Regions from separate parts of the Brevibacillus sp. FSL L8-0520 genome, predicted to be linked through region 1. Evidence: riboswitches for the same ligand, from Rfam matches in the RefSeq annotation. Region 1 holds a riboswitch; the other holds the start of a gene.
The links. A riboswitch is a leader RNA that binds a small molecule or an ion and turns the genes downstream of it on or off. The one in region 1 is predicted to bind S-adenosylmethionine.
Positions count from the first base shown of each region.

Region 2: another riboswitch for S-adenosylmethionine. It lies ahead of NSQ24_RS02820 (sugar ABC transporter substrate-binding protein); the one in region 1 lies ahead of NSQ24_RS03500 (methionine ABC transporter ATP-binding protein).

Region 1 is NZ_CP150171.1:636,013-651,880, reverse strand. It holds gene NSQ24_RS03560 (hypothetical protein) at 1-111, opposite strand, end outside; gene NSQ24_RS03555 (hypothetical protein) at 136-396, opposite strand; gene NSQ24_RS03550 (peptide ABC transporter substrate-binding protein) at 531-2,177, opposite strand; gene NSQ24_RS03545 (NPCBM/NEW2 domain-containing protein) at 2,502-3,236, opposite strand; gene NSQ24_RS03540 (peptide ABC transporter substrate-binding protein) at 3,455-5,086, opposite strand; gene NSQ24_RS03535 (peptide ABC transporter substrate-binding protein) at 5,250-6,911, opposite strand; gene NSQ24_RS03530 (DinB family protein) at 7,068-7,595, shown strand; gene NSQ24_RS03525 (hypothetical protein) at 7,636-7,782, shown strand; gene NSQ24_RS03520 (peptide ABC transporter substrate-binding protein) at 7,795-9,450, opposite strand; gene NSQ24_RS03515 (pentapeptide repeat-containing protein) at 9,724-10,602, opposite strand; gene NSQ24_RS03510 (MetQ/NlpA family ABC transporter substrate-binding protein) at 10,874-11,713, opposite strand; gene NSQ24_RS03505 (methionine ABC transporter permease) at 11,760-12,425, opposite strand; gene NSQ24_RS03500 (methionine ABC transporter ATP-binding protein) at 12,427-13,440, opposite strand; SAM riboswitch class I at 13,526-13,642, opposite strand; gene NSQ24_RS03495 (Ger(x)C family spore germination protein) at 13,736-14,887, opposite strand; gene NSQ24_RS03490 (GerAB/ArcD/ProY family transporter) at 14,857-15,868, opposite strand, start outside.
Region 2 is NZ_CP150171.1:482,468-498,335, forward strand. It holds gene NSQ24_RS02770 (TadE family protein) at 1-312, shown strand, start outside; gene NSQ24_RS02775 (pilus assembly protein TadG-related protein) at 353-817, shown strand; gene NSQ24_RS02780 (hypothetical protein) at 856-1,608, opposite strand; gene NSQ24_RS02785 (DUF192 domain-containing protein) at 1,626-1,970, opposite strand; gene NSQ24_RS02790 (AAA family ATPase) at 2,069-4,933, shown strand; gene NSQ24_RS02795 (hypothetical protein) at 4,920-5,357, shown strand; gene NSQ24_RS02800 (hypothetical protein) at 5,381-5,965, shown strand; gene NSQ24_RS02805 (WG repeat-containing protein) at 5,977-7,185, shown strand; gene NSQ24_RS02810 (S-layer homology domain-containing protein) at 7,292-8,404, shown strand; gene NSQ24_RS02815 (phosphotransferase family protein) at 8,646-9,584, shown strand; SAM riboswitch class I at 9,650-9,771, shown strand; gene NSQ24_RS02820 (sugar ABC transporter substrate-binding protein) at 9,901-10,926, shown strand; gene NSQ24_RS02825 (sugar ABC transporter ATP-binding protein) at 11,003-12,487, shown strand; gene NSQ24_RS02830 (ABC transporter permease) at 12,489-13,484, shown strand; gene NSQ24_RS02835 (catalase) at 13,832-15,439, shown strand; gene NSQ24_RS02840 (ATP-binding protein) at 15,745-15,868, shown strand, end outside.

The sequences.
Region 1 (15,868 bases):
GCTTGTCGTATGAGCTTCAGCGATTCGATGGATCGCTTCTGCCATTTTCGCTTGTGAAAAGCTGTTCTTTGGTTTTTGCTTTGCCTTTGTTTTTGCAGCGATCGTACCCACCTCCCCCTTCCTTTTGCACCGTCGTTATTTCTTGAATTTCTTCTTTAAGGCACCGAGATCGTTGGGATTGACGCCTTTTTGCGCCAGCTTGTTCATCAGGCTGCCGACGTTCTCCGTTTTGGCCATTTTCCGGAACTGGGACACGTAGCTGTTCAGCTCCTGGTCGGAAAATTTCTTGCCCGACTTTTTGCCGAGTTCACGGATGACCTCCTTCAGACCTGCGTCTGTCTTGAGCTTATCTTTTGGAATCGATTTGACAATGCCGAGCAGTTTTCCAATATCCACGCGCTTTTCCCTCCCAAAGTGGTGGTACTCCTTTTTACTCTATGTTTGCGGAGGGCTGGGGGTTTGGTCATTTGTCCATGGTTGCAAAAAAAAGAAGAGAGCACGCCTGTGCCCTCTTTTTATTTGGAAATCTTTTATTCGACATCTGCCCATTTCCAGTCGACGTCGCCGAGACCGGAAATAACTACGCCTTTGACGTTGTCCTTTTGTACCCAGGATTGGGTATAGAAGTAGATCGGCATGATCGGCATTTCGTCCATCAGGATTTTTTCAGCTTCGCCGAGAACCTTCAAACGTTCCTCGTGATTTTGGATGGTTGCGGATTTGTTCAGCAGTTCCTTGTACTGCGCATTTTCCCAACGAGTATCGTTGTTGCCGCCGTCTTTTTCCTTGTACAGCTCCAGGAAGTTGATCGGATCGTTGAAGTCACCCAGCCAGCCCATGCGGCCTACCTGGTAGTTTCCTTGATGCAAGTCTTCGATATATACTTTCCACTCTTTGTTTTCCAGTTTGACATCTACGCCGAGATTCTTTTTCCATTGGTCCTGGATTGCCTCTGCAATCTTCTTGTGACCTTCGGACGTATTGTAGGACAGGGTGATCGGTGGCAGCTTGCTCATGCCGAGCTCTTTCAGACCTTCTTCGAGCAGCTTTTTCGCTGTCTCTACATCGTTGTCTTTGAAGTAGCCGTCTTTGTTGACAGCCATCGACATTGGCAGAGCGCCCATCGCCGGAAGCTGACCGGTTTGCAGGATGTTATCGATCAGTGATTGACGGTCGATCGCGTAAGCAAACGCTTTACGGATTTTTACGTTGTTAAACGGCGGCTTTTCCGTGTTGAACTTGTACCAGTACGTACCCGCGATCGGCTGGGTTTTCATTTTGCCAGACTCTTTCAATGCAGGAATCGCATCGGTAGGCAGAGCGCTGGTCGGAGAACCTGCCCAGTCAATTTCACCGTTGTCAAACATGGACAACTCGGTATTCTCGTCCTCTACCATCGCAAACTCGATTTTGTCCAGTTTTACGCTGTCTTTATCCCAGTAGTTTTCGTTTTTCACGAGAACCAGCTTGTTCTTGTGCTCCCAGGATTCCATTTTGTACGGACCGTTACCCACGTGGGTTTTTGCTTCTCCAGCCCATTTTGCATCCGCTTCGACTACTTTCTGGTTAACCGGGAAGTAGGTCGGGAATGCCGTCAGCTCCAGGAAGAACGGAGTCGGGTTCTCCAGCTTTACTTCCAGTGTTTTTTCGTCGAGCGCTTTTACGCCTACTTCATCGGCGCCAACTTTTCCTTTGTTGAACGCTTCCCCGTTTTTCACATAGTAGAGCTGGTATGCGTAGTTGGAAGCAGTCTTCGGATCGAGCGCTCGTTTCCACGCGTATTCAAAATCCTTTGCGGTCAATGGATCGCCATTGCTCCACTTGGAATCGCGAAGTTTAAATGTATAGGTCAAGCCATCCTCAGATATTTCAATCTTTTCTGCCACTGATTCATGAGGTTGTCCGTCTGCACCAACACGAGTCAGACCGTCAAAGGTCGCACGGATGATCGCTGCGGAAGTCGTATCCTCAGAGAGGCCAGGGTCAGCCGTAGGCGGTTCGGAATGAAGGTTCAATTTCAGAACTTTCGGACCGGTTTTTTCCGGAGCAGCCGCTTGCGGGTTTTCTGCTGGCTTTTGTCCGTCAGCCGGTTGAGCGGTATTTCCGCCGCCGCAGCCTGCAAGTGCAGCGCCAAGCACGAGAATGGAACTCATTGCTACAAAAATATTCTTTTTCATGCCACTTGTCCCCCTTGTCTAAATCTTTAATCAATATACATCCTTTTATATTATTTTTAAATAAGTTTTAGATTGATTTAATAAAATTTTATTTGTTTATAAAGAAATTTATAAATTAATAAAAAATGTTTATTGATCAAAAATGAACGATCCGAAGCAGCAACGGTATCGGCTGGGAATATTTCCGTGAAAACAGCCAATGAATTGGCAAATCTATTGAGAAAAAGCTGAAGATACAGAAAAAAGCAGACCGCTTTCGCTGCGATTTGCACGCAACAAAAGAGTCTGCTTTTTAGCAGCAATTGCTGTGTTGTCGTAACCCCTCTACTTTAACAGCGCGTTGCCGATAAAGGCGTGAATTTCTTTTTTATCATTGCCGGCTACCTTGCGAATTTCCAACTCCAAGGTTTTGACGCCCGCTACATTTACATTGATTAACTGGCTCTGTCCAGCCTTCATTCTTTCGCTGTCGAAAAGAACTTTTCCGTCTCCCTTGATCCTCCAGATGATCAAATCCGTTTTATTCGGCGAATTGTCATCTGCTGCTACAACACCGGACAGCGCTTTGTATTTTCCATTCAGCTCGATTTTAAACACTTGTCTGGTCGTGTTGGGCAGCTTGTCATTTGCGATCTTATCGACATTCGTATAACCCAATCCGTGATCGTAAACCGTTCCCCCTGCTGAAAAAGAGCCCTTATCCCAGTTGTCGACATAGGATTTTGTGTTAATCAGTCCATACGGCATGGAATACTTCAGTGAGGACAATCTCGTCTCGCTTCCGACTGATGCCGCGGGGCCGCCGATCGTCACCGTACTTGCATTTGCATCCCATGAGACATTTTTGCCTGCGGCTGTACCTACAAATGCGACCGGCGCATAAGGTACTCCCTTATATAAAAACGCGTCGTTGGTCTCACGCAGCTTGCCGTCTACCATGAACTTGATCGGCTTGAAATCGACCGGAATAGATTGCGTAGCTGCATAGGTCAGGCTGGAAAAGAAGATGGACCCCAACAGAAATCCTGACAAAAATCCCAATTTCGACTTTTTCTTCACGATTACTTTCTCCCCCTATATCTTGCCAAATCTACCCAGATCATAACACTACTTGCTGTATTTGGCGGTGAGTCAAAGGATGGATTTTTTCGACATTTTTTCAATGCTTTCCCGAGACTATCCTCCTAAAACGACAAATTGCCGCTTTGGACAATAAAAAAGAAGGACGCTCGGCCCTTCTTTTTTGATCTCAGACCAGACAGATCCAGTCGGAGCGATTATTCGATTGTTGCCCACTTGTAGTCGACAAAGCCGAGACCGTCGAGTACGACACCTTTTACCTTGTCGTTTTTCACGTAGGAGTGTGTGTAGTAGTAAATCGGTGCTGCCGGCATTTCGTCCATGAAGATTTTCTCGGCATCTGCAAGGATTTGCTTGCGTTTCGCTTCGTCCTTCTCCAGTGCGGATTGGTTCAGCAGCTCTTGGAACTTCGGATTTTCCCATTTCGTATCGTTGTTTCCGCCGTTTTTGAACTTGAACAGCTCCAGGAAGTTGATCGGGTCGTTGAAGTCTCCGCTCCAGCTGGAACGTCCGATCATGAACTTTCCTTGGTGCAGGTCGTCCAGGTATACTTTCCACTCTTTGTTTTCCAGTTTGACATCGATGCCAAACGCTTTTTTCCACTGGTCTTGAACAGCTTCCGCGATCTTTTTGTGACCTTCGGAGGTGTTGTAAGAGAGCGTGATAGTCGGCAGCTTGGTCAGGCCTTCTTCTTTCATGCCTTCTTCCAGCAGCTTTTTCGCAGTTTCGATGTCGTTGTCCTTGAAGTAAGGCTCAGACGCTACAGCCATTGTCGGCGGCACGAGACCCATAGCCGGTTGTTGGTTTGCCTGAGTCACGTTGTCAACGATGGATTGACGATCGATCGCATAGGCAAACGCTTTACGGATTTTTGCATTGTTAAATGGCGCTTGCTCCGTATTGAATTTGTACAAATAGGTACCGGCGATGGCATGCACTTGCATCTTGCCGGATTCTTTCAGCGCAGGGATCGCGTCTGTCGGAAGCGCGCTCAGCGGTGCGCCGGCCCAGTCGAGATCGCCGTTGTCAAACATGGACAGCTCGGTATTTTCGTCCTCAACCATGGAGAAGTCGATCTTGTCCAGCTTTACTGCATCTTTATCCCAGTAGTTTTCGTTTTTCACGAGAACCAGCTTGCTCTTGTGCTCCCACGTTTCCATTTTGAACGGACCGTTGCCCACGTGAGTCTTCGCTTCGGTCGCCCATTTCGGATCTGCCTCGGCTACTTTCTTGTTAACCGGGTAGTATGTGTAGAAAGCGGTCAGCTCGAGGAAGAACGGAGTCGGGTTCTCCAGCTTCACTTCCAGCGTTTTGTCATCGAGCGCTTTTACGCCGACATCTTCCGCTTTTGCTTTATTGGTGTTAAATGCTTGAGCATTTTTGATGTAGTACAGTTGGTAGGCGTAGTTGGCTGCTACGGAAGGCTCCAGCGCGTGCTTCCAAGCGTATTCGAAGTCGTGCGCGGTAACCGGGTCGCCATTGCTCCACTTGGAGTCGCGCAGGTGGAATGTATAGGTAAGTCCATCTTCGGAAATGTCGATTTTTTCTGCTACGGATTCATGCGGCTTTCCGTCTTCGCCGATACGGGTCAGACCGTCGAAGGTAGCGCGCAGCAGTGCACCAGAGGTAGAATCTTCAGCCAATGCAGGATCTGCTGTAGGCGGCTCAGAGTGGAGGTTCAAGCGCAGAACCTTTGGACCTGTGCTCTCTTCTTTCGTTGTTGTATTTCCTTGGGCATTGTCAGCTGCCTTGTCGCCGCCGCCGCAACCGGCCAGCGCCGCACTCAGTACGAGAATAGAACTCATTGCTGCAAATACACTTTTCTTCATACGATTTGTTACCCCCTTATAACCTATAACTCACCTCATTTAATATACCGTACTTTTAGTAATATTGAAGCGATTTTAACTAAGTTTAATTTTACTTTATTTAAACATTTATTTACGTAAAAGAAAATAAAAACCGTCCCATTTTTGGAACGGTTCTGACATTTCACTTCGCGATTTCAGCCCATTTCAGGTCGATAAAACCAAGCGGATCAACCTGGACGCCTTTTACCTTGTCGTTTTGCACCCAGACATCCACATCCGTGAACATCGGTATGACCGGCATCTCATCCATAATAATTTGTTCAGCCTCAGCAAACATTTGCTTCCGCTTCTCCGGGTCCAGCTCCGCTGCAGCCTGCCTGATCAGCTGTTTGTATCTGGCATTCTCCCACCCGGTGTCGTTGTTCCCGCCGTCTTTGTCGCGATACATTTCCATGTAGTTGATCGGGTCATTGAAGTCGGCGCTCCAGCCAATTCGCCCGATTTCAAAATTGAGCTCGTGCAAGTCCTGCTGGTGGACCTTAAACTCCTTGTTTTGCAGCCTGACCTCGATCCCCAGCCCTTTCTTCCATTGATCCTGAAGGGCCTCGGCGATTTTCTTGTGACGATCGGTCGTATTGTAGGAAAGTGTCAGAACAGGAAGCTTGCTTAGCCCCAGTTCTTGCAGTCCTTCTGCCAACAGCTTTTTGGCCGTTTCTACATCATTGTCCTTGAAGTACCCATCCGGCTTCAAGATCATGGTCTGTGGCAGTATTCCCATCGTCGGCACCTGTCCTACCTGGGTGACGTTATCCACGATATCCTGCCGATTGATCGCATAGGCGAGCGCTTTGCGGATTTTGGCGTTATTGAGCGGCGGCTTGGTCGTATTCAGTTTGTACCAGTACATCGATGCCTGCGGATGGATCACCAGTTTGCCCGATTCTTTCAACGAGGGAATCGCATCGGTCGGGAGTCCGCCGAGTGGCTGCCCTGCCCAGTCGAGCTCGCCCTTTTCAAACATTGCCAGCTCCGTGTTGTCATCCTCGATCATGGCAAATTCGATGCGGTCCAGCTTCACCGCTTCTTTGTCCCAGTAGTTTTCGTTCTTTTCGAGCACCATTTTGCTCTTGTGCTCCCAGGCTGTCATTTTAAAAGGGCCGTTTCCAACGTGCGTGGCTGCTTCCAGCGCCCAATCCGGATTTGCCTCCACCACCTTTTGATTGACTGGATAATAGGTGTAAAAGGCTGTCAGCTCCAGGAAAAAAGGAGTCGGATTTTCCAGCGTGACCTGCAGTGTCTTGTCGTCCAAAGCTTTTGCGCCCAGCTCATCCGGCGAAGCCTGCCCTGCATTTATCTTTTGCGCATTTTTGATGTAGTAGAGCTGATAGGCGTACTCGGAAGCCAGCTTCGGATCGAGCGCCCGCTTCCAGGCGAAAGCAAAGTCGCTTGCCTTGACTGGATCGCCGTTGCTCCAGAGGGCATCGCGCAGCGTAAAGGTGTACGTCAGGCCATCCTCCGAGATTTTCACCTCTTCGGCCATGGAGTTCATCGGCTTGGCATTTTGATCCAGACGAGTCAACCCGTCAAATGTCGCCCGTACCACGGTACCCGATGTCGTATCCTTTGCCAGCCCCGGATCGGCTGTCGACGGTTCGCTGTGCAGGTTCGCACGAAAAACGCTAGGTTCAGTTGATGGAGCAGGTGTATTCTGGTTGGTCTGACCTGCAGATGGCTGCGGCTGCCCGGTGTCAGCGGATTCTCCCCCTCCGCCAGTACAGCCTGCGAGCACTGTCGTCAATACCAGGACCATGCCGGTCAAAAGAGCGCCTATCCTTTTTTTCATGATGGACTTCCCCCTAATCGTTATCTTTTGCTTAAACGATACGCAAGCGATAGTAAATTCGAGACCGGTATCGCGTTTATTTAATGAATTTTTAGAATATTTTATATAAAATGGAAGTGCAAAGGATGTTACTCTGCCGTTTGGAGGATGAATTACATGCTGGAGAAAGAAGAACTGATCTCCCATTTTGAAGGCGTGCGGAAGCGAACTTTGAAGTATCTGGGACAGTTGCCTGAAGGGGTAATCGACTGGCGTCCCGACGAGGGCAAGTTTTCGATCGGCGATATCATTCGGCATCTGGGCTCAGCCGAGCTCATGTTTTTCCATGCAATCACGCAAAATGAATGGAAGTACGATGGGCATGGGCCTGAGAAAGGCAAAACGTTAGCGGAAGCAATTCACTATTTGGAGCAGTGTCATGCTACTGTACTTGCCGGTCTTCGCCAGTTGGAGCCAGAGATGCTGAAGGGAAAAGTGAAAAATGTCCTCGGCTACGAAGTCAGTGCATGGAGAATGATCATGGCCATGACAGAACACGAGATTCATCACCGGGGCCAACTCTCTGCCTATATGCAAGCCAACCACATTGACCCTCCGCAAATTTTCGGCTTGAAGATTGAGCAAATCCCGAAGGACGAAAGCCGCCGGTACGGGGAAGCCGAGGAGGATGCCAGGCATCAATAGGGTGAGATCATATCTGGAAAGTCTGTGATGGGCGGACAAAATGGCAGCAAAATGGCAGACAGAATGGTGGGCGGAATGCTGGGCAGAAGGTGGGCAGAAGGTGGGCAGAATGGCAGTCTGGAACCCGCTTTCCCTGTTCTGGACTGCCATTCTTAGTTTTCTGACCGGGACGCTGATCTGGCAGTAAGGCCCTTTTTCTTTATTCGCTAATCTCTGCCCATTTCAGGTCGACAAATCCGAGACCGTCCACCTGCACGCCCTTCACCTTTTCTTTTTGCACCCAGACGTCTACGTCAGTGAACAGCGGAATGATCGGCATTTCATCCATAAAGATTTGCTCCGCTTCCGCAAACATTTGCTTGCGGGTCTCGGCGTCCTTCGCTGTAGCAGATTGGATCAACAGCTCCTTGTAGCGGCTATTTTCCCAGCCTGTATCGTTGTTTCCGGTATCCTTTTCGCGGAACATCTCCAGGTAGTTGATCGGATCGTTGAAGTCGGCATTCCAGCCGAGGCGGCCAATGTCGTAATTGAGCTCGTGCAGGTCTTGCAGATAGACCTTGAATTCCTTGTTCAACAGCTTCACATCGATGCCCAGCGCCTGTTTCCACTGATCCTGAACGGCCTCGGCGATTTTTTTATGGCGGTCAGACGTGTTGTAGGAAAGGGTGATCGGCGGGAGCTTTGTCACGCCCAGCTCCTTCATGCCTTCTTCCAGCAGTTTCTTCGCGGTTTCAACATCATTGTCTTTGAAATAGCCATCCGGCTTCAGAATCATCGATTGCGGCAACAGACCCATCGTCGGGACCTGGCCAACCTGTGTCACGTTGTCCACGATGGCCTGCCGATTCACTGCGAGCGCCAAGGCTTTGCGGATCTTCACGTTGTTAAGCGGAGGTTTCGTGGTGTTGATCTTGTACCAGTACATGGTCGCTTTCGGATGGACGACCAGTTGGCCCGATTCCTTCAGTGCCGGAATGGCGTCCGTCGGCAGTCCGTTGAACGGCTGACCCGCCCAATCCAGTTCATCGTTTTCGAACATGGAGAGCGCCGTATTGTCGTCTTCGATCATGAAGAACTCGATTTTATCCAGCTTGACGACGTCCTTCTCCCAGTAGTTTTCGTTTTTCTCCAGCACAATTTTGGCCTTGTGCTCCCAAGCGGTCATTTTGAACGGTCCGTTCCCCACATGCGTCGCCGCTTCCATGGCCCACTTCGGATTGGCTTCCACGACCTTTTTATTGACCGGATAGTAGGTATAAAAAGCGGTCAGCTCCAGGAAGTACGGAGTCGGATTCTCCAATGTGACCTGCAGCGTTTTGTCGTCCAAGGCTTTTACGCCCAATTCCTCAGGGCCAAGTTTGTTGGCGTGCACCTTTTCCGCATTTTTGATGTAGTAGAGCTGGTAGGCATACTCCGCTGCCAGCTTAGGGTCGAGCACGCGCTTCCAGGCGAATTCGAAGTCGTGTGCGGTGACAGGGTCGCCATTGCTCCATTTCGCATCTCGCAGGGTAAACGTATACGTCAGCCTGTCATCGGATATTTTTACATCCTCTGCGATCGAATTCATCGGCTTGGAGTCTTTGTCCAGGCGGGTCAAGCCGTCAAAGGTGGCGCGAACGATCGCCCCGGAGGTTGCATCCTTGGCCAGGCCCGGGTCCGCTGTGGACGGCTCGCTGGTCAAATTGGCCCGAAACACTTGCGGTCCTGATTTGGCCGCCGGTGCCGGTTCCTGGGAAGCATTCGGGGCCGACTTGTTCCCGGATGCTGACTGGCCGCCGCCTGCCGAACACCCGGCGAGAGCCGCGCCGACTACAAGCGACAACCCCAGTGCCAGTACTGAGATTTGCTTCTTCATCTGAAAATTCCCCCTTGTCTATCAATAGCAATGCAACCAAAATATACCTGCAAAATACCGTGTTGGGAATGGGTTTTGTTTAGATTTAATTAAATTTTACGAATATTTTATCTATTAGTAAAAAAATATAAAGATAGATATGAAAAAGAAAAAATACCGGTAATTCTGTATGCCAGATTCCCGGTATTCTTGTTTGCACGGAATAAAACGGGTTCATATACTTCGCATTGCGAACCTTTGCCACAGCACTTAAATGAACGTCGCCCTCCCGCTTCACGCCTCAGGTGAGGACCAGTGCATCGGATGGGAAAGGGACGGCGGCAGCTTTGTACTGGCATCACCCTTTGCCGCATTGATCTGAGGCTGCGTCAGAAAGATGCTTTCCGTCAGATCGGCTCCCCTGATGTCAGCGTCCCGAAAGTCAGCCCCGATCAGATCGGCTCCTCTCAGGTCAGCTCCTCTGAGATCGGCGGCAATCAGGTAGGCTCCTCTCAAATTGGCGGCTCTCAGATCGGCTCCTCTCAGTTTGGCTCCGATCAGATCGGCTCCCCGGCTGTACGTCTTGCGCTTGCCTGCGGATCCCCTCTGCGAGCGCAAAAAATCGGCTCGCACAAGTTCGCTGGTCCGCAAGAGCAGCTTGTTGACATCGGCACGGTGTGCTGCCACGTCCAGCTTCAAGATCGAGTCTGGATCGAGGTTCGTGAGGCGCTCTGTCTTGTCGAGAGCCTGGCTCAGCTCATCCCGGATGGGACGGGCTGGCCGAAGCGTCAGCGCCTCGGACAAATACCAGAGCAGCTCATGGAGCTGCCACATGATCGGAAACACTTCAAACATTTCCTTCGCGGACTTAGGGGACTTGCGCCAGTCGAGTCCTCCGTAAGTGACCTGGGAGACCTTTTGTCCCGCGCCAAAGCAGTCATAAACCGTGCAGCCTCGAAAGCCCATCTGTCTGAGGCTGTTGTGAACGCCGCAGCGGAAGTCCGCCTGCAGGTTTTGACAGGGCTGTCCGGCATGTTTGTCAATCGCAAAATCTGCCGAAGCAGCGAAGGGCAGCGCGACACAGCACAAGCCGAAGCAGTTCTCGCAGTCAGCTTGCAGACTGAGGCGACTACTGCCGTGGGGCGCTTTTGCATATTCGAGATCCTCGGACATTGCGTTGTCTCCTTCCGCTTCTTTGTATGTCCATGCTTGCATCGTCCTGCCTGAAGACAAGGCTGTGGTTATGATAGTACTGAACGATCCTCTCCGTCAATCCTGGTTCGGACAGGAGGAGAGCCAGGGGGATGAGCAGGTACGGTGTTCACGTTCCGTATTTTCCGCTTGTTTTCTCCTAAAAAAGGAAGGTGCCCCACGTCTAAATGACTGTGGGGCACCCTCTCGATATCTTGAGCAAGAAGCCTATCGTAGAGCTTGAAGCCTGGCATTAGAATGCAGGCACAATTGCTCCTTTATACGTATCTTCGATGAACTTTTTCACTTCTGGCGTATTCAGCTCTTTCGCCAGCTTCTGGATCGCTTCGGAATCCTTGTTGTCCGGACGAGCTACCAGGTAGTTTGCATATGGAGAATCCTTGTCTTCGATGAACAGGGCGTCTTTGGTCGGTACCAGCTTCGCTTCCAGCGCATAGTTGGTGTTGATCAGAGCCAGGTCTACTTCATCCAGGACGCGTGGCAGCATCGCAGCTTCTACCTCTTTGAACTGCAGATTTTTCTTGTTTTCTACGATGTCTTTTACAGTACCGCTGATGCCTGCGCCGTCTTTCAGCTTGATCAGGCCTTGCTTTTCGAGCAGAGCAAGTGCGCGGCCGTTGTTCGTTGCATCGTTTGGCAGAGCAACGGTTGCACCGTCAGCGAGTTCATCCACGCTTTTTACTTTTTTGGAATATGCGCCAAACGGCTCGATATGAACAGGTACTACTTCTACCAGGTTCATGTTTTGTCCTTTGTTGAAATCATCGAGGTACGGCTTGTGCTGGAAGAAATTGGCGTCCAGCTGCTTTTCATTTACCTGCACGTTAGGTTGAACGTAGTCGGTAAATTCTTTGACTTCCAGAATTACGCCCTGCTCTTTCAGCTTCGGCGCGACGAACTTCAAAATCTCAGCCTGCGGGACCGGCGTTGCGCCCACTTTCAGCGTTACTTCTTTTTGCTCGCCTTGGGAACCGCCGGCAGACGGCGCGGGAGCCGATTCATTTTGGCTGCCGCAAGCAGCCAGAGACAGTGCCAGTACAGTGGACAGTACAGATACGACCAATTTCTTCACAGATGATTTCCCCTTTCTATTTTGAACATTCTCTATGGACAAGATCCTACTTCCGGCTGAACTTGATGACGAGCCTGTCGCCCACCATCTGCAGGATCTGAACCAACACAAGCAAAATACATACCGTCACGACCATGACGTCTGTCTGGAAGCGCTGATACCCGTAGCGGATCGCCAGGTCTCCCAAGCCTCCGCCGCCGATGACCCCGGACATCGCCGTGTAGGACACGAGCGACACCGTGGTAATCGTAATCCCGGCGATCAGCCCCGAACGGGATTCCGGCAAGAGCACGCTGCGGATAATTTGCCAGTTGGATGCACCCATCGATTGCGCCGCTTCAATTACGCCGCGATCAACCTCGCGCAGGGAGGTCTCCACCAGTCTGGCGAAAAAGGGAGCCGCCCCGATCACCAACGGAGGAATCGAGCCCTTTACCCCGAGTGAGGTGCCGACGAGCATTTTGGTTACAGGAATCAGCAGGATCATCAGGATGATGAATGGCACCGAACGCAAAACGTTTACGACAAAGGATGAGATCGAATAAAACGCGCGATTCTCCAAAAGCTGGCCTCTGGATGTGAGAAACAGCAAAATGCCCAGCGGCAGCCCGATAACGACGGTAAACAAGGTGGAAAAGCCAAGCATCGTCAACGTATCCTGCGTTCCCTTCCAAATTTCCGCCCAGTCTATATTTTTAAGCGTGAATCCCATTTTAAATCACCTCCACTTCCAGGCCGCGCTGACGAAGCGTATCGACAGCTTTCCTGTTCTGCTGCGCATCCCCGCCCAACTCGATCACGAGCTGGCCATATGGGGTGTCTTTCATACGCGAAATGGTTCCTTGCAGGATACTGAACACCGTACCTGTTTCCTGCATCGTTTGGAACAGAATCGGCTGGTAGGTTTGTTCTCCGAGGAACGTGACCCGCAGGATCGTCCGTTCGCCTGACGCCTTTTCATGAGCAACGGCAGCCCGCAGCTCGCTGGAGTCTGCTACTTGCTCCACGAACTCCTGTGTCGTCGGATGCTGCGGCTTCAAGAACACATCCAGAACATTGCCCATTTCTACGATGTGCCCTCCGTCAATGACACCGACCCGGTCGCAAATGGAGCGGATGACGTGCATTTCGTGCGTAATGAGGACGATCGTCAAGCCCAGCTTCCGGTTGATGTCCAAAAGAAGCGCCAGAATGGAGTTGGTCGTCTGCGGGTCCAAAGCGGATGTCGCTTCGTCGCACAGCAGCACCTTGGGGTCGCTCGCCAGCGCCCGGGCAATGCCGACACGCTGCTTTTGTCCGCCTGACAATTGTGCTGGATACTTGTCGCGGTGCTGTTCCAGCCCTACCAACGCCAGCATTTCCTTCACCTTTTTGTCGATCTCCGCCTTGGGCCGCTTGGCCAGCTTGAGCGGAAACGCGACGTTCTCCCCGACTGTAGCCGACGAGAGCAGGTTGAAGTGTTGAAAAATCATTCCGATATGCCGCCGCTGTTCCTGGAGCTTGCCTTCATCCAGCTTGGTCAGATCAACCCCGTCTACAATGACGCTGCCTGCTGTCGGACGTTCCAACAGGTTGATGCAGCGAATCAGCGTACTTTTGCCGGCACCGGAATGTCCGATGATGCCGAAAATTTCCCCCTTCTCGATCGAGAGGTCAATTCCGCGCAGCGCAGGTGTTTTATGGCCTTTTACAATGTAGTCTTTTTTCAGATTCTGCAACCGAATCATCCGGTTCACCTCCCATTACAATCAACAGCCCCTTTTTCATCAGGCGAAAAAGGGGCTGCACCGCATTATACGATCGCATTCACCCTTCTCATCTGTCAAGATTCTACAATCTTGTAGGAATTGGCACCGCGCCACCCATCAGAATCGATGAGCCGGTTGCCGGGCTTCATAGGGCCTGTCCCTCCGCCGCTCTGGATAAGAAGAATTCTACGTATATTTAGTTTGAAGAACTTTATTTCTTTTTATGATACAAAACGGATTATATGCTATACCAAAATAGAAAGTCAATGGGCAATTAATCCAACACGCCGTTGCGGACAATTTCTACATCGATGTTGTAATCGAAGCGGGACTTCCTGTACATCTCATGCCACTGATCGTGAGACAGCTTCCGCGCCCCGCGGAATTTTGCCCGGTATAATTCCCCGAACCCAAAGGGGTCTACCTCCCATTTTTGCATTTTGGCGACGACCTTGGCCAAATCCTGCTTCATGTTTTCAGACAAGGCCTGCTCCATTTTTCTGAGTACCTCCGGTTGTTCTATTTTTAACGGTATTGACATTTCCAGAATGCGTGTCCGTACTTTCACATCGACCTTGTAGGTCAGTGGATTCGTACTGACAATATCGACGTGGGCCTTGCTGCTCAGCGTATCAAATACCATTTGGATGTCAGGGCCGGTTGTGTTCTTCTTTTTCGGCTTTACCCCCATCCTCTCCGGATCTACCGACGTTTCGTACGTTCCCGCTCGATAAGCATCATGAACTAGCTTGATGTGAAAGGCTTCCTTTGGAGGAATCCAGCCGACATATTTGTCCTTGTGAAACAGAGCCACGCCTTTGATCCTCACCTCATCCCCTTTCCTCTCAAGAAAAGGGACGTAAGGGTCGATTCCCTCGCTGAAGTAGGAGCGGTAAAACTCATGGAGAGTAGGAGACGGAATTTTGTCATCCTCTACGTTGTGCCGGATCAATTGGTAGAGGTAAATGCCAATATTGCCTTCCTCTTTGAATTTGTACGTCAGCAAATCGTAGGTTTGGCCCTCAATGACACTTAAATAAACCCGGCTTCCAATCGAGGGGTCGCGGTACAGAGTGTCCACAATGCTGCCTATCCCTTTTCTGGCCAGCTCCTCGCTGTACATCGCGACCCGAAGCTGCCCGCCCAGCACTTCTTTGTCTGACTGCAGGTTGGCCTTGTCGCGAATGCCCTTGCTCGTCAGACTGATGCCGGACATCACCTGCACTTTTTCTTCAGCCTCGGGATTGATGGAGGGCATCACCACCGTTCCGCGTATGTTCCCGTCCTTTAACAGGTCATATCCCGCCACCGTAATCATTCCAAGCTCATCAAAAATTTGCGTCCTGATACAGCCGCTGAGCAGAACAGAACATAGAAGGAGCACGGCTCCCGCTCTCAGGAGCCGCTTATTTCCGGATCTCGGCACGATGAATCCTCCCTCCTGTTCCACCGCCGTTTGATCAGAACTCCCAACAATAGGACATAAGGGTAAATCACAGCCATGTACAAGCTAACGTACGACATGCGATCGATGATGTAATTGGCTGCATGTCTCGAGACAAAAAATTGCATCGCAATAAAGATGACCGCGCCGATGATGTACAAAACCCGCTTCTGGTTCCAGCCAAACATTCTTTTGCACCCCCTGGAGGCGGACCACATATACAGCATGACGTTGGGCAGGATGATCAGCATCCACAGGGAGATGGCAAGGTACTCGAACCGCTCCAGAAACGGGAAATACACGACGGTCTTGATCTGCAGCGTTGGCCATATCGTTCGTATGAGCTGGCCTTCGCTGAAGAATATGAGCGAGATGATCATCAGGACGACGTAGATGAAATTGGTAATGAACGCTCCCCACTGGGCATGCCGATGCAAACGCGTTTTATCTCCGACGTAGGGGTAAATCGAATACAACACTTCATACCCGACGGAGGTAAAGGCCATGATCAGTGCCCCCTTTAGAAGCTGCTTGAAATCTGCCTCCATAACCGGCAAAAGATAGTGCCAGCGGGCGTATTCCAACGTGAAGTAGAGATCAAAAAAAAGCCAGATCGTGATAAACACCGAAATGATCGCGTAGCCGGTAATCACCCGAATACCACCGAGGACAGTGTACATCGCAAGAAATAACAATATCGAGCCAAGTATCCAGATCGGAATCCCTGGAAAAATCCATGATTGTACGACTTCTATGTACCCCCGCAGGATGACCATCGCCATTGCGATGAAGTAGAGGATGTACAGAAGGCTGAATAGGTTGCCGATGATTTTCCCGTACACATCCCGATGTATCCCGAATAAATCTGCGGACGGGTAGTGCCTCAGTGTCCGGCATATGATCCAAATCGTAAGATGCGACAGCAGTCCCGCGATGGCTACGGAAATCCATGCGTCATGGCCG
Region 2 (15,868 bases), 150 kb from region 1:
ATCCTCGTTTTTGGACATATGATGTACGCCAAAACCCTCGTGGTCTTGTCTGCCAGCCAGGGAGCGCGGGTGGGCGGCGCTGTCTGGGATGATGAGGGGGCAGGAGCCGCGCGGGCCAAAATCCGCAACACCGCCCTGTCCATTCTAACGAACGGCCTGAGCGGGTCTCACGATGTCCAGATCCGGGAAACGGGAAATGACATCAGCGTGACAGTCACTTATGACTACCCGGTGACGATCCCGATCATCAGCGCGTTTTTCTCCAATCCTGTTGTAAAGCTTGAGCATACGGCTGTCTATAAAGTGCTATAGCGGTGGGACAAAAATCCTGAGCAGGAAAGAATGAGGTCAGATGAAAATACCAGCGAAGTGGAAAAAGGAATGGAAACGAAAGTGGGGCCGGTGGAAACGGGACGAAAAGGGCGGCGCCCTGGTGCTGTTCGCCGCTTTTCTTCCTGTCCTTGTGGCTGTGGCCGGGCTGGTCATTGACACCGGGGTGATCGCCTATCATCAGGCGAAGCTGTCCGAGGCCACTGACGCTGCTGCCTGGGCGGGACTGGATTCGTATGACCGCGATCTCTGGAATGTAGAGCCGCCCGAAGAACCGCGGGTCGTGCTTGTACCGGGCGAAGCACGGTCGCTAGCAGCCAGCTACCTGGCGATCAATTATCCCCAGGCTCAGCTTACCGGTGTAGAGGTGAGCGGTGGCACCATTGTCGTGAAAGCGGAAGCGGAGTGCCAGTTTTTCTTCATGAAAATGTTTGGCATCCAGGGGACCACCTTGTCCGCATCTGCGGAGGCGAGGATGGAAGAGTAAAGGACGGCCACCCGCGACCGTCCGTACAAGATACGGTATTACATTCTGCTGCTCTCCTCTTGGTATACGTCGAAATCGAATGCTTCTTTTCTTGTGCGAAGCTCCAGGTACAGCAGGTAGTAGGCGGCGCCCTCAAACGGCAATATCAGCATTTCGCGTATGAGGAAGAGCAGGAAGGCTATCGCCGGCTGACTGGCAATTGCCGGAAACAAAAAGCCGGGCAAGTATTGCAATACTGCTCTCACGACGGCAAAGATCAGGATGATGCCCAGGACGCGAAGCGTGGAGCCCTTTACCAAAAAGAGACTTCGCTTCAGTGCCGCGATCGCCCCCATCCCTTCAAAGGCGATCACCTGAGGAAAGACGGTAAACCAGATCATGAGCAAAATGCCCGGAATAATCAGCAGTAGCGTACCCAATGCCACCCCTGCAAATTCAAGCAGGCTGGCAAGGATAACGACGGGCACCAGGCTGCCAAAGGCCGTCAGCGCCTGAAGCTGCTGATCCCATTGTGTTCCCAAATGAGATCGTTTCAAAACGATTCCCATGTAGACGAAATAGAGGGACAGCAGAATGCCGTTGACCGGCGTCATGATCAGCGGGCTGAACGCTTCCTTCAACTGCTGGGACTGTGCCCATCCTGTCAGCGCTTGCTCTGACCAAAAGAGAAGGGAAACGATCAGGAACAGGAAGGGAAACTGGCTGAGCCAGATCCGTTTCCCCGTTTTCAGACTATGGCCCAGAAGAACTGAAATGGGCTGAGGTTGGATATTCGATGGCTGAATGATCATGGTCACGATTCCTTTCGTTAGCTTGTAATTTCCAGTCGATCGCCTATTTCAGTCTGCGTGTTGCGGATCGTATGGGCAGGCAGTTCGATAACATAGGCCGCCCTTTTTATAAACGGAGTATACCGCCATGGTTGCAGCTCCTCCATGAGATGGACGATCTCGCCGTGTTGATCGACAAACAGACAGTCAATGGAAAAACGCATAAACCAGGTATGGACAGCCTTGCACGGGTTTATGATCAATGCCTGTCCCTCCGGGAGCGTGCTTCTCCCGAGCAAGCCGAGCATCCTTGTGACCGACGTGTCGGCACATTTGGCCTGCTGTGCGATCATTCTGTTTTTCGTTGCATTCCAAATCTTCATAAACGCCCCTCCGGGCTGGATATTTTGCCCAATCTGGCATTTGTTCTACATCATAACAATTCTGGATTTTTCTATCAAGCCCATTGAGACGAGGCGGGATGACGAAAGGAAACGATTCAGACATGGCATGGAAAAAGTGGATGCGCATTCTCTTTCCGGAGCTTCAACTGCTTGACCATATACGGGAGCGAGGGTTTTCGGGGAAAAAGGCAGAGCGTCAGCAACAGCCCGAAACATCGCCATTTCGGCAGAGCGGGATGGCCGGGCAAAGCCAATCGCTAGCCTCGTCTGCGGGAAAAGAGACCTTTGGCCCTTTGGCCAGCGGAAGAGAGGCAGTGGCAGATACCGTCCGGGGGTGGAACAAGCATGCCTGGGTCCGGTCCCGGGCCGAGCTGGATGATCTTTTCCCGGCCATCATCGAAGAGGTTAACGGGCAAATCAACCGGCAGGAGCCGTTCGTCTACGAAGTGGCGATCGCCTACAAAAAAAGCTTTTTGCTTCGGGAAAGCGGAAAAGTCCAGCACAGGCTCCTGCTGGCCGGACCCGAAGGGACGGGCAAGCTGCGAACATTATCTTTGCTGCTCGATCAGTTTTGCCGAAAGCGGCTGTTGCCGTACGGCCACGTCACGACGGTCGATTTGGACAGATATGGTGAGCGGGAGGCACATACGCTGTTTCTCCTCGACTGTGCAAATGCCTTTCGGGACGGAATCGGGACGGTTTGCTTCAGAGGCATTGAGCGGGCTGGCCCGGAAATCGTCCAGTACGTTACGAAGCTGTTTGCAGATGGCTTGATCCGGACTCCGGAGGGGGGACAGATAGAGGCCTCCGACTACTTCCTGGTCCTCCATGTGGACCAGCCGTCTCCCAAAAGCGAAACAGCAGGAGCCGCTGAACAAATGGAGCGAAGGACGCTGGAGAAAATGATTTCGCCAGCCGTTCCGCAAGCCCTGGTAAAAAGTCTGGATACGTGCGCGTTCACTGCTGCCCCCGGCCTTGATACTCTGGCGAAGCTGCTGGGAGAAAGGTGTCTGGCGCAAGCAGAAAGGCTCGAAGCGGATATCCGGCTGACCCTTTCTTTTGAAGAGTCCGTTTTTCAAGAGCTCGCCAAACAGGTAGAACAGACAAAACGGTACGAGAAGGCGATTGAGGAATGGGTCACACATGTATTTACCCCGCAATTGCTGGACTGGAGAGCGAGAGGAGTGCTTCGTTCCGATCAGGAGGCGCTGGTGGCTTTCCGGGAGGGAGAGCTCGTTCTCGTCAGCGGAGCGGTCAGCTTGCCGCTGCCGGGTTTGGCGAGAGGGCAGGAGCAGGAGCTTTCAGAAGCTTTGCTGGAGCTGGAGCAGTTGACCGGATTGGACGCCGTTAAGAAATTCGTTCGAGAATGCCTGGATGTCGTGACGGCTGAAAAAAAGCGAAGCCTGACAGGCCAAACGAAGCTTCCCATGTCGATGCACATGGTGTTCTCAGGCAATCCGGGTACGGGAAAAACAACCGTAGCCAGGCTCGTGGCCCGCATCTGGAAAAGCATGGGGCTGCTGTCGGGCGGTCAGTTGGTCGAGGTGACCAGACAGGATCTCGTAGGCGAGTATATCGGCTCCACAGCCGCCAAAACCGCAGAAAGGATAAAGGAGGCGATTGGCGGCGTGCTGTTTATTGATGAGGCATACACACTGTCCCGGGACCCTGCCGATCTGTACGGCCGGGAAGCCATCGATACACTGGTCAAAGCGATGGAGGACCACCGGGACCAGATGATCGTTATCCTGGCCGGCTATACACGGGAGATGGACGCCTTTCTGAAAGTGAATCCCGGTCTTCGCTCCCGCTTTCCGCTGCAGATCGAATTCCCCGACTACACGCCGGAAGAGATGGCGGAGCTTCTGGAGAGAATGGTAATCGGCCGCGGGTACGAAATCCATCCCGATGCCCGTCAGCATTTGCTCGGAATGATTGAAGGCAAGCAGGTACGGGGCCGAAGCGATACCGGAAACGGGCGTCTGGTTCGCAACCTGTTTGAGGAAGCTGTCAGGAGGCAATCAGCTCGTCTGGCCCAGTTGGAAGCGGGGGCGGAAGAGTGGAGGTGGCTGCGAGCTGAAGACTGGGGCATCGGTGATAAGGAGCGCGGTACTGCAGAGAACATAATGGCCGAGCTGGAGGAGGAACTGGCTGCCGTCGTGGGATTGGAGCCGGTCAAATACATGGTCAGGTCTTTGGCGGCACAAATCCAGATCGCACAGCGGCGGAAAGCGGCCGGAATACCCGATGCGGCGGGACAGACGCTGCACATGATTTTCCAAGGGAATCCCGGAACAGGCAAGACGACGGTGGCCCGGATCATTGCGCGGCAGTTGTATCGATTGGGCGTAATCAAGCGGGATGAGCTGATTGAAACGGATCGCTCCGGGCTCGTCGCCGGTTATGTGGGGCAAACGGCACTCAAAACGCGGGAAGTCATCGAGCGTGCGCTGGGGGGTGTGCTCTTTATCGATGAAGCATACGCACTGGCGGGGGCCGAAGGTGACTTTGGCCGGGAAGCGATCGACACGCTGGTCAAGGCGATGGATGATTTTCGCGACAGTCTCGTCGTCATTCTGGCAGGCTACGGCGAGGATATGACCGGGTTTTTGGCAAGCAATCCCGGCTTGCGTTCACGGTTTCCGACGATCATTGAGTTTCCGGATTATACACCTGATGAATTGCTGCAAATCACCCGGCAATTGTTGGCGCAGCGAGGCTATGAGGCTTCTGCTGCGGCAGAGCGAGCCATGCGGCAGCAGTTTGTTCAGACGCAAGGGGACAAGATGGCGGGGAACGGACGCTTTGCCAGGAATCTGTGTGAACGGGCAATACGCTCGCACGCCATGCGCCTGAGCCGAAACAAACACGCAACCATACAAGAGCTGACCATGTTGGAAGAATGCGATGTGGTGGAGGAGGCTATCTATGAAAGCAGCTAAGGCGATGTTCGCGGTCTGTTTCTATCTGCTCCTGCTCCCCTGTGTACTGATCCTGGTCACCATGCCGCTGTTCTCTATCCTCGACATGATCGAGGTAGCCAAGTACGAGGCTCCCCGTCTGGGGTATCCCCTGATTGTGCTGGGAGTGATCGGCGGACTGCTGTTCGCATCCGTCCGGGTGGGAGCCTTGCGAACCTTGTACCGAAAATACCCGGTTTTGCTGCCTTTCCTGCATATCGCTTACTTTATGGCGATTGGAACATCTGCAGGTCTGGAAGTGATGAACCAGTGGGCAGACAGCTTGTTGTTTCCGAAGTGGCTGGCGATAGGAGGAGCGGTCGTGATTGTTCTGGTGACCCGGGTCTTCTTGTCTTACTGGTACTGCAAATATCCGATTAGTCTCACCGTGAGAAAGCAGGGGTGATGCAAGTGGAAGAGTCGCGCCGCATGTCAAGCAAGTCGGAGACGAGGGGAGATGCGCCTCGGTCATACGCTCCGGACAGCAGAAGCAAACCCGAGCCCCATGATGCGGTCCCCGGCGAAAAAGGAATCGGAAAATCATTTTTGCTGGCAACCATTTTGATTGCCGCGGCCGTCTTCTTTACGGGGGGACAACTGCCGGAGGGGGATGCCGCTCAGATCGTCAATAGCCGGGTCAGCACGTCCGTCGCAGCCGGTGAACAGTTGTTTGCCGAAGAGAATACGGCCGGTTTGGAAGCGAAGGATTTTGTCGTAGAGAGCCCTGCCGACGAAGCGGGGGAGGCAACCATGCTGATTTGGGATTTCAACGCCGAAGACGGAGATCAGATCGAGATCCTTGTCAATGGAAAGTCGGTATACCCCGTACTTACTTTGACGAATCAGCCGGCAGCGATCAGCGTTCCCGTCCCGAGCGTAGTGACGGTAAAAGGCCTAAAAGATGCCGGAGGAGGCATTTCGTACGCTGTGAAGCTTCCTCAGTCCGGTCTTGCTTACTTTAACGCCGTTTCTGTTCAAGGTGTAAATACCTATACGATAAACCTGAAGAATTAGGGGGTGCCACCATGTCCATACAATCGAATACCGGGGAGCCTACTACCCATTACATCAAAGTCGTACCGGCTGAATTGGAGCTGCATCCCGGTCAAACCGCACAGTTGAAGGCGTACCTCGTCTGGATGGATGGACGGGAGGAGGACATTACTGAGCAAGTACGCTGGAGCACAGATCAGCCACAGATTGGCACAGTAACCAAGGCAGGTGCTGTAACTGTAGGTGTGGTCGGAAACATGGTCGTCCTGGCCCAGTATGAGGGGCAGCGGACGGAAACGCACATCCAGGTGACGGCCGCCGCCGGACCAGTCAAAAAAAAGAAGAGCTGGGGCAATCGCAAAAGCCTGATCATCGGAGGAGCGATCGTGGCAGTCACGCTGATTATTAACGGCGTCGCCCTGTCCCAGATGAGCGGCGGAAAAGGCGATTCGGCAAGTGCCCAGCCAGAACCCGCTCCGGCCAGCCAGACCTCCGAGAGCAAAGAACTGCCAGCAGAGGAGACGGAGGAGTTCAATGCCTACAGCCCGGCAACCGACGGAGATAGAAAAGATATGCGCTCGTCCCTGTTTGGATTTGCCAAGGAAAAGGCAGTTGCAGCCATAGAGACAGCGTCGAGTCTCAGCGGGCAGGGGAAAGAGCTGGTTCCATCTGTTCCCCCAATGCCGCAGCCAGAGCTGCCAGCGGAACAGGCGGTACAACCGCCAGCAGAAGCGGCAGCGACGCCCAGCCCGGCGGCGACAGCGGAGACTGCCGCAAAAGCCGCTCCTCCGACAGTCGCAAAAAAAGAAGCCGCCCCCAGACCGAAGAAAGAAAGCCCAAAAAAGCAAAGCAAGCCGACTCCTAGCGTACAGCCGCAACCACAACCAGCAAAGCCCAGTCAGGTTGCAGCAAAGCCCGCCCAGCCAAAGCCGCAGCCAAAAGCCGCACCAGCCCCTGTGCTTGTACCGGTCCAGCAGAACGGGAAATGGGGCTATGTCAAACAGATCAATCCGTTTGACAAGGAGCTGGCGATTGCGTATCAATTCGACCATGCGACAAGCTTTTCCGAAGGGCTCGCTGTCGTGAAAAAGGGCGGGAAGTTCGGGTACATCAACGCCGAGGGAAGCCTCGTCATCGATTGCCAGTACGAGTACGCCACGCCTTTTAAAAATGGCGTCGCCACAGTCAAACAGAACGGGAAGCTGATCCAGATCGATAAAACAGGAGCAGTCCACAAGTAAACGGAAATCCGATAATCGCATGGTATTCCCGTCCGTCAGCATCAGCACGATCACTTACCTAGGGAAAATGTTGCCCGAAGCATTATTTGGAAAGGAGTACTGAGAAATGTACAAACGTTATCTTGCCTGGATCGTTATGTTCGGTCTGTTCGTCCAAAGCTTTTTTGTCCCCGGCGCTTCTGCGGCTCCCGTATACTATGAGGATATTCAGGGGCATTGGGCCCAAAAGGAAATCGAGGAACTGAGCGCACTGAATGTTTACCGCCTCAAGTACGGGTATTTTCATCCGGACAATCCGGTTACCAGGGGCGAAGCGCTGGCTTTGCTGAACCGGGTGCTGGAAGGCATCTATGGTCCCTTGGAAACAGCCAAGCCAAATACGCATGTGGATCAACGGTTCTCTTATAAACAGGAAACGGAACAACTCCTTGCCAATATGCGCGCCATGCTAGACATACAAACCGGATTTGTCAATTCCTTCGATCCGGGAGAAAGCATGCTGTACTACCTGCACTTATCCGAACGTGGAGGTATGAAGCAGCCACAGAAGAACAACATCGACTGGTGGCTGTCCTCCGATTATTTGCAAAAGCCGTTGACCAGAGAAGAAGCGAGCATGATCCTGTTCCATGTCCTGGCTCCTTACAAAATGCGGGCGACAACCCTCAAGCTGGATGAAGTGAAGCCTTACTATACGGGCTACTATCTGTGGAAGCACGATCCCAAATACGAGGATACGGCATCGCCCTATGCGGCAGCGATTTCCGAATTCTATCTCTTTAACGCAGACAAAAATTTTGACCCGAAAAAACAAATGACACGAGCGCAGTTTGCCATCGTCCTGAAACGCTTGCATGATCTTTGGAAACGCGATACGCCTCAGCAGTTCAAGGAAACGCAGCTTCGCCAGAAAAACATCGTCAACCTCTTCCTCACCGCCGCCAATCAGGCGTATGTCCAGAAGGACCCGTCGCGGATCGGGCAGTTTTTCAGCAAGGACGCCCAAGAGTCACTGGAAGAGATCGCTCCGCTCCCTCTGCATGATTACAGCGGCAGCCTGGTGGTCAGGAAAGATGACAGCAATCCGAAGCGATTGTGGGTGACAGGAAGCTATCAGCATACGCTGACAGGAAATTATCAGGTGGAATACTCTTTGGAACAGGAAGAATCAAGCCCGTATGGCTGGAAGATCGTAAGAGTAAATTACCAGCAGAAGTAGTTGGGAATTTGTAGGGGGATTGGTCAGGCGCTGGCTTTAGCAGTTGCAGTCCAGGTGAAAAATGCAATGGCTGCACATCCAACTAAAGCGATAAACAGCGATTGACCCGTAAAGCGAGCAAAAGAAGCGGACGGCCCATTCGAGAGCTGTCCGCTTTTCATTTTTCATCTTCTGCGGGAAACCGGGATGATTTGATCACGGGGATAGCGAATATTCCGGAAAAGGCAAAGGAGAGGTGCAAATGACAGAATCAACGGAAAGGGACTGCTTTCAAAGATTGGTTCAAAGGCTTGAACCCCAAAGCAAGCTGGTTCGCTCCTGGGAGTTGAAAGGCGGTGTCTCAGCGCAGGTGACGGCGCTTGAAATCGAGCAGCTTGACGGCAAAAGGAAAAAAATGGTTGTGCGCCGGCACGGTGCGGCAGACATTTCACAGAATCCCCATGTGGCAGCAGATGAATTCAAGCTGATGGAACTCCTGAAGTCTGTGGGGGTGGCCGCGCCAGTGCCATTTTTCCTGGATCAATCAGGCGAGATTTTTTCCACGCCGTACGTCGTGATTGAATACATCGAGGGAAAGACTGAGTTCACTCCTGCCGATGTGACCGACCACGTTTTCCAGCTAGCTGCGCAGCTTTCCAGGATTCATAGTGTGGACGTCTCGAAGCTGGATTTGTCCTTTTTGCCCAAACTGGAGAAAGCATGTACCGAGAAAATCGAAAAACGGCCGGCAATCACAGATGAATCGCTGGGTGAGGGACGCATTCGGGATGTTCTGGAGGCAGTTTGGCCATTTCCTTCGCGGAATCCATGCGTACTGCTGCATGGAGATTTTTGGCCAGGAAATGTAATGTGGAGGGACGGACAGCTTGCTGCAGTGATCGACTGGGAGGACGCGCAGCTCGGAGATCCGCTCGCGGATGTTGCCAACGCCAGACTGGAGATTCTGTGGGCATTCGGCATCGAGGCGATGCTTCGTTTTACCGGTCGCTATCAATCCTTGACGAAGTTCGATTTTACAGACCTGTCTTACTGGGATCTGTTCGCAGCTTTGCGCCCGGCTTCCAAAATATCCGACTGGGGACTCGATGCGTCTACGGAACAAAAGATGCGGGAGGAGCACAGTTGGTTTGTCGCCCAGGCATTTGAAAAGATAGGGACAGGGAAGGGGAAAAAATCCTAGTTGACAGGTTTGAAAGCAGCCATTATATTCTGTATATACAAAAGGTTTTGATATGAGAATATGAACTCTTATCCAGAGAAGGCTGAGGGACTGGCCCAATGAAGCCCGGCAACCTAGCGCAAAGGAACACGTTTCTTTTGAGCCAAGGTGCTAACTCCTACAGGTAGCGATACCTGACAGATGAGAGGCGAAAATCCGCTGATTTAAGCCTCTTTCATCTGGAAAGAGGCTTTTTTGATGGAGCAAATGGATGTCGATTCCGGTTCAAAACCGCAGAACAGCGTACCGTGTTACTTTAAAAAGGGGGTTTTCCGATATGAAAAAGAAGTTTAGTTTGATTGGATCGCTTATCCTTTCTGTGTCTCTTTTGCTGACAGCTTGCGGCGGGGGCAACAGCGCGTCTTCCGGAAACGGCGGAGCGGGTGGCGGCTCCGGCGAGAAAGCAAAACGGATCGCGCTCGTGATGCGGCAAAACGTAGGCACATTCTCGGCTCAGTACATTGCCGGCGTCAAAGCCGAAGTAGAAAAGAACGGCGGAGAGCTGACTGTTTTCAACGCAGATACCGATCTGTCCAAAATGGCTTCCAACCTGGATGCGGCGGTCAACCAGCGTTTCGACGGCATTCTGATTGACCACGGCACTGCAGAAGCACTGCAGCAAGGAGCAGAAAAGGCTGTGAAGCAAAACATCCCGCTCGTGCTGTTTGATACAGACATCAAGCTTCCCGGGGTTCCTGTAGTAGAGCAGGATGACCAGAAGCTGGCTGAGCTTAGCCTGGAGAAGCTGGCTGAAGATACCGGCGGCAAAGGAAACATCGTGAAAATTTGGGTGGCTGGCTTTGCACCGATGGAAAAACGCCAGATCACGTACGAAGCCTTTTTGAAGAAATATCCGGATATCAAGGAGGTTGCCGCTTTCGGCAGCGCCACCAACAACACCGCGCTGGATACGCAATCGCAGATGGAAGCCATTCTGAAGAAGTATCCAAACAAAGGAGATATTACAGCGGTCTGGGCTTCCTGGGATGAGTTCGCCAAAGGAGCGACCCGCGCCATTCAGCAAGCCGGCCGTACCGAGATCAAAGTATACTCGATCGATTTGAGCGACGAAGACCTGCAGCTCATGCAGGATCCCTCTACCTCGTGGGTAGCGACTGCAGCGGTAGACCCGGGCAACATCGGACGGATTCAAGCCCAAACCGTCTTCAAAAAAATCAACGGCGAGCAGGTGCCGGACAGCGTCAAACTGAATCCTGTGCTGGTCAAGCGAGACGATTTGCCGACGGACAAGAAAATCACGATGGGAGATCTCTCCCAGTACGTGAAAGAATGGGGCAAGTAATCCTGCATAGATGGTGTAGCGTAATCCCGTTGATCATCCATCAACGGGATTCTTCCTTAATAAGGGGGGACAGAAAATGACGACTTTGCAGATGAACGGCATCATGAAGCAGTTCTCTGGCGTACCCGCGCTCCGTTCCGTCGATTTCGAAGTGAAAGCGGGAGAAGTTCACGCTCTGCTCGGAGCCAACGGAGCGGGGAAGAGCACGCTGATGAAGATTTTGACGGGAGCCTATGTGGCGGACGGAGGCTCCATTGTGATTGATGGCAGGGAGGCCGCGATCCAGTCGCCGCAGGATGCCAAAGCGCTCGGGATTCAATGCGTCTATCAGGAAGTGGATACGGCGCTGATCCCGTACCTCAGTGTAGCGGAAAACATATTGCTCGATCGCCAAATCCAAGCAAAGGGCTTGATCAGCTGGCGCCGCTTGTATGAAGAGGCGGAAGCGATTCTCGCAAGGTTTGGCTTTTCCATTCCTGTGAAAAAGCAGGTGGAAGCCTGTACGCTGTCCGAAAAGCAGCTGATCCTGATCGCCCGGGCGACGGTACAGCAGGCCCGATTCATTATTTTTGACGAACCGACAGCTCCGCTCAGCAACACGGAAACAGAGCGGCTGTTTCAGATCATCGAGCAGTGCAAGCAAGCGGGGTTGGGCATTATCTACATCTCCCACCGGCTGCCGGAAATTTTTCAAATCTGCGACCGGATCACCGTCATGCGCGATGGACAACGGATCTCTACCAAAGAGACGGCGGACACAACGATGGACGAGGTCATCGCCGCGATGCTGGGCAAGACATTCTCCGAGGAGTTCCCGAAGACCCAGGTGCCGATCGGCGAGACCATCCTGGAAGTGAAAAACGCCAGAGGAGGCAAGGTTCGCCGAGCGGACCTGCATGTGCGCGAGGGAGAAATCGTCGGTGTCGTCGGCCTGGTTGGAGCAGGGAAGACGGAGCTGGCACGTCTGCTGTTCGGCGCGGATGAGTGGGAGGATGGCAAGCTGATTGTAAACGGCAGGGTTTTGCGGCTTCGCACGCCGAAAGAGGCAGTCGAGGCGGGGATCGTCCTCGTGCCGGAGGAGCGCCGCAAGGAAGGGATATTCGTAGAGGAGTCGGTCGCCCGCAATCTGTCGGTGGCTACCCTGGCCAAATGGTCGCCAAAGGGCTTTGTGAAGCAAAGACTGGAGTCGGAGCAAGCCGAGAAGATCGTCCGAAAACTGGGGGTAAAGACAGCGGGCATCCGTCAGCCTGTCGGCCACTTGAGCGGGGGAAACCAGCAGAAGGTCGCTATCGGAAAATGGCTGGATACGGATGCGCGCATCTTTATGTTCGACGAGCCGACGAAGGGTGTGGACATCGGGGCGAAAAGCGACATATACCGCCTGATCGGCTCGCTCGCCGCGGAGAAAAAAGGCATCCTGTATTTTTCCTGCGAGTTTCCCGAGGTGCTGGGGATTGCGGACCGGATCCTCGTCATGTTCGAGGGACAAATCGTAAAAGAGCTGAGCCGGGAAGAAGCGACCCAGGAGTCAATCATGTATTACGCAAGCGGGGGTGAATAAGATGGAAGCAAAAAAATACAGCTTGTTTGATTTTGTTTATAAATACGGAACAGTTGCCGTGATCGCCATCGTCATCCTGCTTTTTAGCCTGACCAATCCTTATTTCTTTACCTATGCCAACATCACGGATATTTTGCGCTCCATCTCCATCGTCACATTTGTGGCCGTCGGTGTTACGTTTTCCTTGATTGTCGGCGGATTCGACCTGTCTGTCGGTTCGACCGTCTCCTTGACTACCGTTGTCTCCGCATCGATGATGGTCTGGTACGAACAAGGAGCGGTCGCGACATTGGCGGTTCCGATCGTTCTGGCCGTTCTGGTGGGCTTGATCAACGCGCTGTTGGTCGTGAAGATTCGGATTCCCGACCTGTTGGCGACCTTGGCGATGCTGTACATCGTAAACGGCGTCCATATGACCTATTCAAAGGGCTACTCGATCTACGCCAATATGCCGATGGAGGACGGGACGACTGCTCCGGGCAAATTTCAGGAATGGTTTCTCTGGCTGGGGCAAGGCGAGATTCTCTCCGTACCGGTGCCTGTGCTGCTTACCTTTTTGCTGGTGGCGGTCACGCATATTTATTTGACCTATACGAGACAAGGGCGCATGCTTTATATGACCGGAGGGAATGTGGAAGCGGCACGGCTCTCCGGAATACCCGTGAACCGGTACCGGACGCTTGCTTACGTGCTCTCTGCCCTGTTTGCCGGACTCGGAGGGATGCTCTTGGCTGCGCGAATCGGAACCGGTCAGGTGAGCAGCGGAGGCTCCATGCTGATGGATGCGGTGGCCGCGGCGTTTGTCGGTTTCTCTGTATTTGGCGCAGGCAAGCCCAATGTATTCGGCACCTTCGTCGGGGCCATCCTGATCGGTGTCCTGCTGAACGGCATGACGATGCTGAATCTTCCTTATTATGCGTATGACATCATTAAAGGAATTGTCCTGGCGCTGGCATTGGCAGTCACGTACTATCAATTGCGCAGAAAGCGGGCGTAGGAAGGATTGGAGTCAATCCTTTGCTGACTTGGAAGCCAAATGAAAGTCGCTACATACAGGGCGCAGCAGAAGAAGCCTGTTTTCAGCGGCTCACTTTAGGCTGTGCCCTGTAGCGGTTTTGCCGACCAACATCTCCAGAGTGTTACACATTCGTATGTGGCATGAAATTCCCTCTCTAATGGTTTCGCAGGCAATTTTTGCATAAAGCTACCCCCGCAGGAAGATATTACATATGTGCAACCAAAAAACGTGCAAGCAAGCTATTTGACTGAAAGCGGGGGAATGCAATGAGTGATGTTCATCAGGAACGAGGAGCGTCAGCGGAAGGAGAGAACGGGACCTCGGTAATGGGTGCCGGCGGCGTATACGACAAAAGAATGACTGCGGGGGAGGGCGAAGATTCTCTCACCAACCGGCAAGGACACCCCATTACGGACAATCAGAACATGAGGACGGTGGGCAGAAGAGGCCCCACGACACTGGAGAACTACGATTTTCTGGAAAAAATCACCCATTTTGACAGGGAACGCATTCCGGAGAGGGTCGTTCATGCGCGCGGGACAGGTGCCCATGGCTATTTTGAAGCGTACGGCAAAGTGGGAGACGAGCCTATAGCCAAGTACACCAGGGCCAAGCTGTTTCAGGAAGCGGGCAAGCGCACACCCGTGTTTGTCCGGTTTTCCACGGTCACCCACGGCATCCACTCGCCGGAGACATTGCGCGATCCGCGCGGCTTTGCCGTCAAATTCTATACGGAAGACGGCAACTGGGATCTGGTAGGCAACAACCTGAAAGTGTTTTTCATTCGGGATGCGATGAAGTTTCCGGACCTGATTCACGCGTTCAAACCGGACCCGGTGACCAATATTCAGGACCAGGAGCGCATCTTTGACTTCATCTCCAACACCCCGGAAGCCATGCATATGATTACGTTTCTTTTCTCTCCGTGGGGCATCCCGGCCAATTATCGCCAGATGCAGGGCTCGGGCGTCAATACGTACAAGTGGGTCAACAAAGAGGGCGAAGCCGTTCTGGTGAAGTACCATTGGCAGCCGCTTTCCCAAGGCATCAAGAACCTCACGCAAAAGGAAGCCCAAAAAATTCAGGCACAAAATTTCAACCACGCTACTCAGGACTTGTACGAAGCAATCGAGCGAGGCGAGTACCCGGAGTGGGAGCTCTGTGTCCAGATCATGAGCGATGACGAGCATCCGGAGCTTGATTTTGATCCATTGGACCCGACCAAGCTTTGGCCGGAGGAACAATTTCCGTTTCTCCCTGTAGGCAAAATGGTGTTGAACAAAAATCCGGAAAACTACTTTGCGGAGGTAGAGCAAGCATCCTTCGGGACGGGCGTACTGGTCGACGGACTGGATTTTTCCGATGACAAGCTGCTGCAGGGGCGGACGTTTTCCTACTCTGACACACAGCGTTATCGGGTAGGCGCCAATTATTTGCAGCTTCCGATCAACGCTCCGAAAAAACGCGTAGCCACCAATCAGGAAGGCGGTCAAATGCTCTACCATGTGGACAGGACCAATCCGCATATCAACTACGAGCCGTCCACGATTGGGGGACTGCGTGAGGTCGTGCAGGAAGAAAAGGACCACGAGCCGTACGTAGCGGGAAATGTGGTGCGGCAAAAAATTGACCGGACCAATGACTTCAAACAGGCCGGGGAGCGTTACCGGATGTTCGAGGACTGGGAGCGGGACGATCTGATCGAAAATCTGGTAAACGCCTTGCGCGTCTGCAGGAAGGAAATTCAGGACAAGATGATCGAGATGCTAACAAAATGCGATCCCGATTACGGCCGTCGCGTCCGGGAGGGTCTGGAGCAGGCCGGCAGCAAGGATTCGGGAAAATTGGGGACGGGCGGTCCGATCGGCACAGAAAACGCTGGAGCAGCAGTGAAGGAAGCCGAAAGAAAAGGGCATCAGGCTGATCCCTATTAAGGATGGAAAGGCCGTTTCGCACGAGAGCGTGACGGCCTTTTTATATTGTTTATCAATAATGGAAGTATTTGTATCGGGTGTTTGTAATAGCCAAGACATCAAAACAGAACAGGGAATGGTAAGAAAGTCCCGTTTTCGCTGCTTCTTTTGCCCGAATACCCACATAAAATAAAGAAAAGGACAACCCGCAGAAATCGTCACAATCCACCATGTTTCTTGAAGTTTTTTACATTTGATGTAGAATGATGAGAGGTTGCAAACGAATATCCGAAACTGGATGCACGCGTCAAGATAGAAGACCATGGATGAATGGCGGTGAACACGCTTTGGAAAAAATACAATGGCTGCGTCAAATGGCGGCAAAGCATCCCGAGGACGCCCAAACGCACTTCTGGTTAGGAAAGGAACTGGCCGAAAACGGTTTGTGGC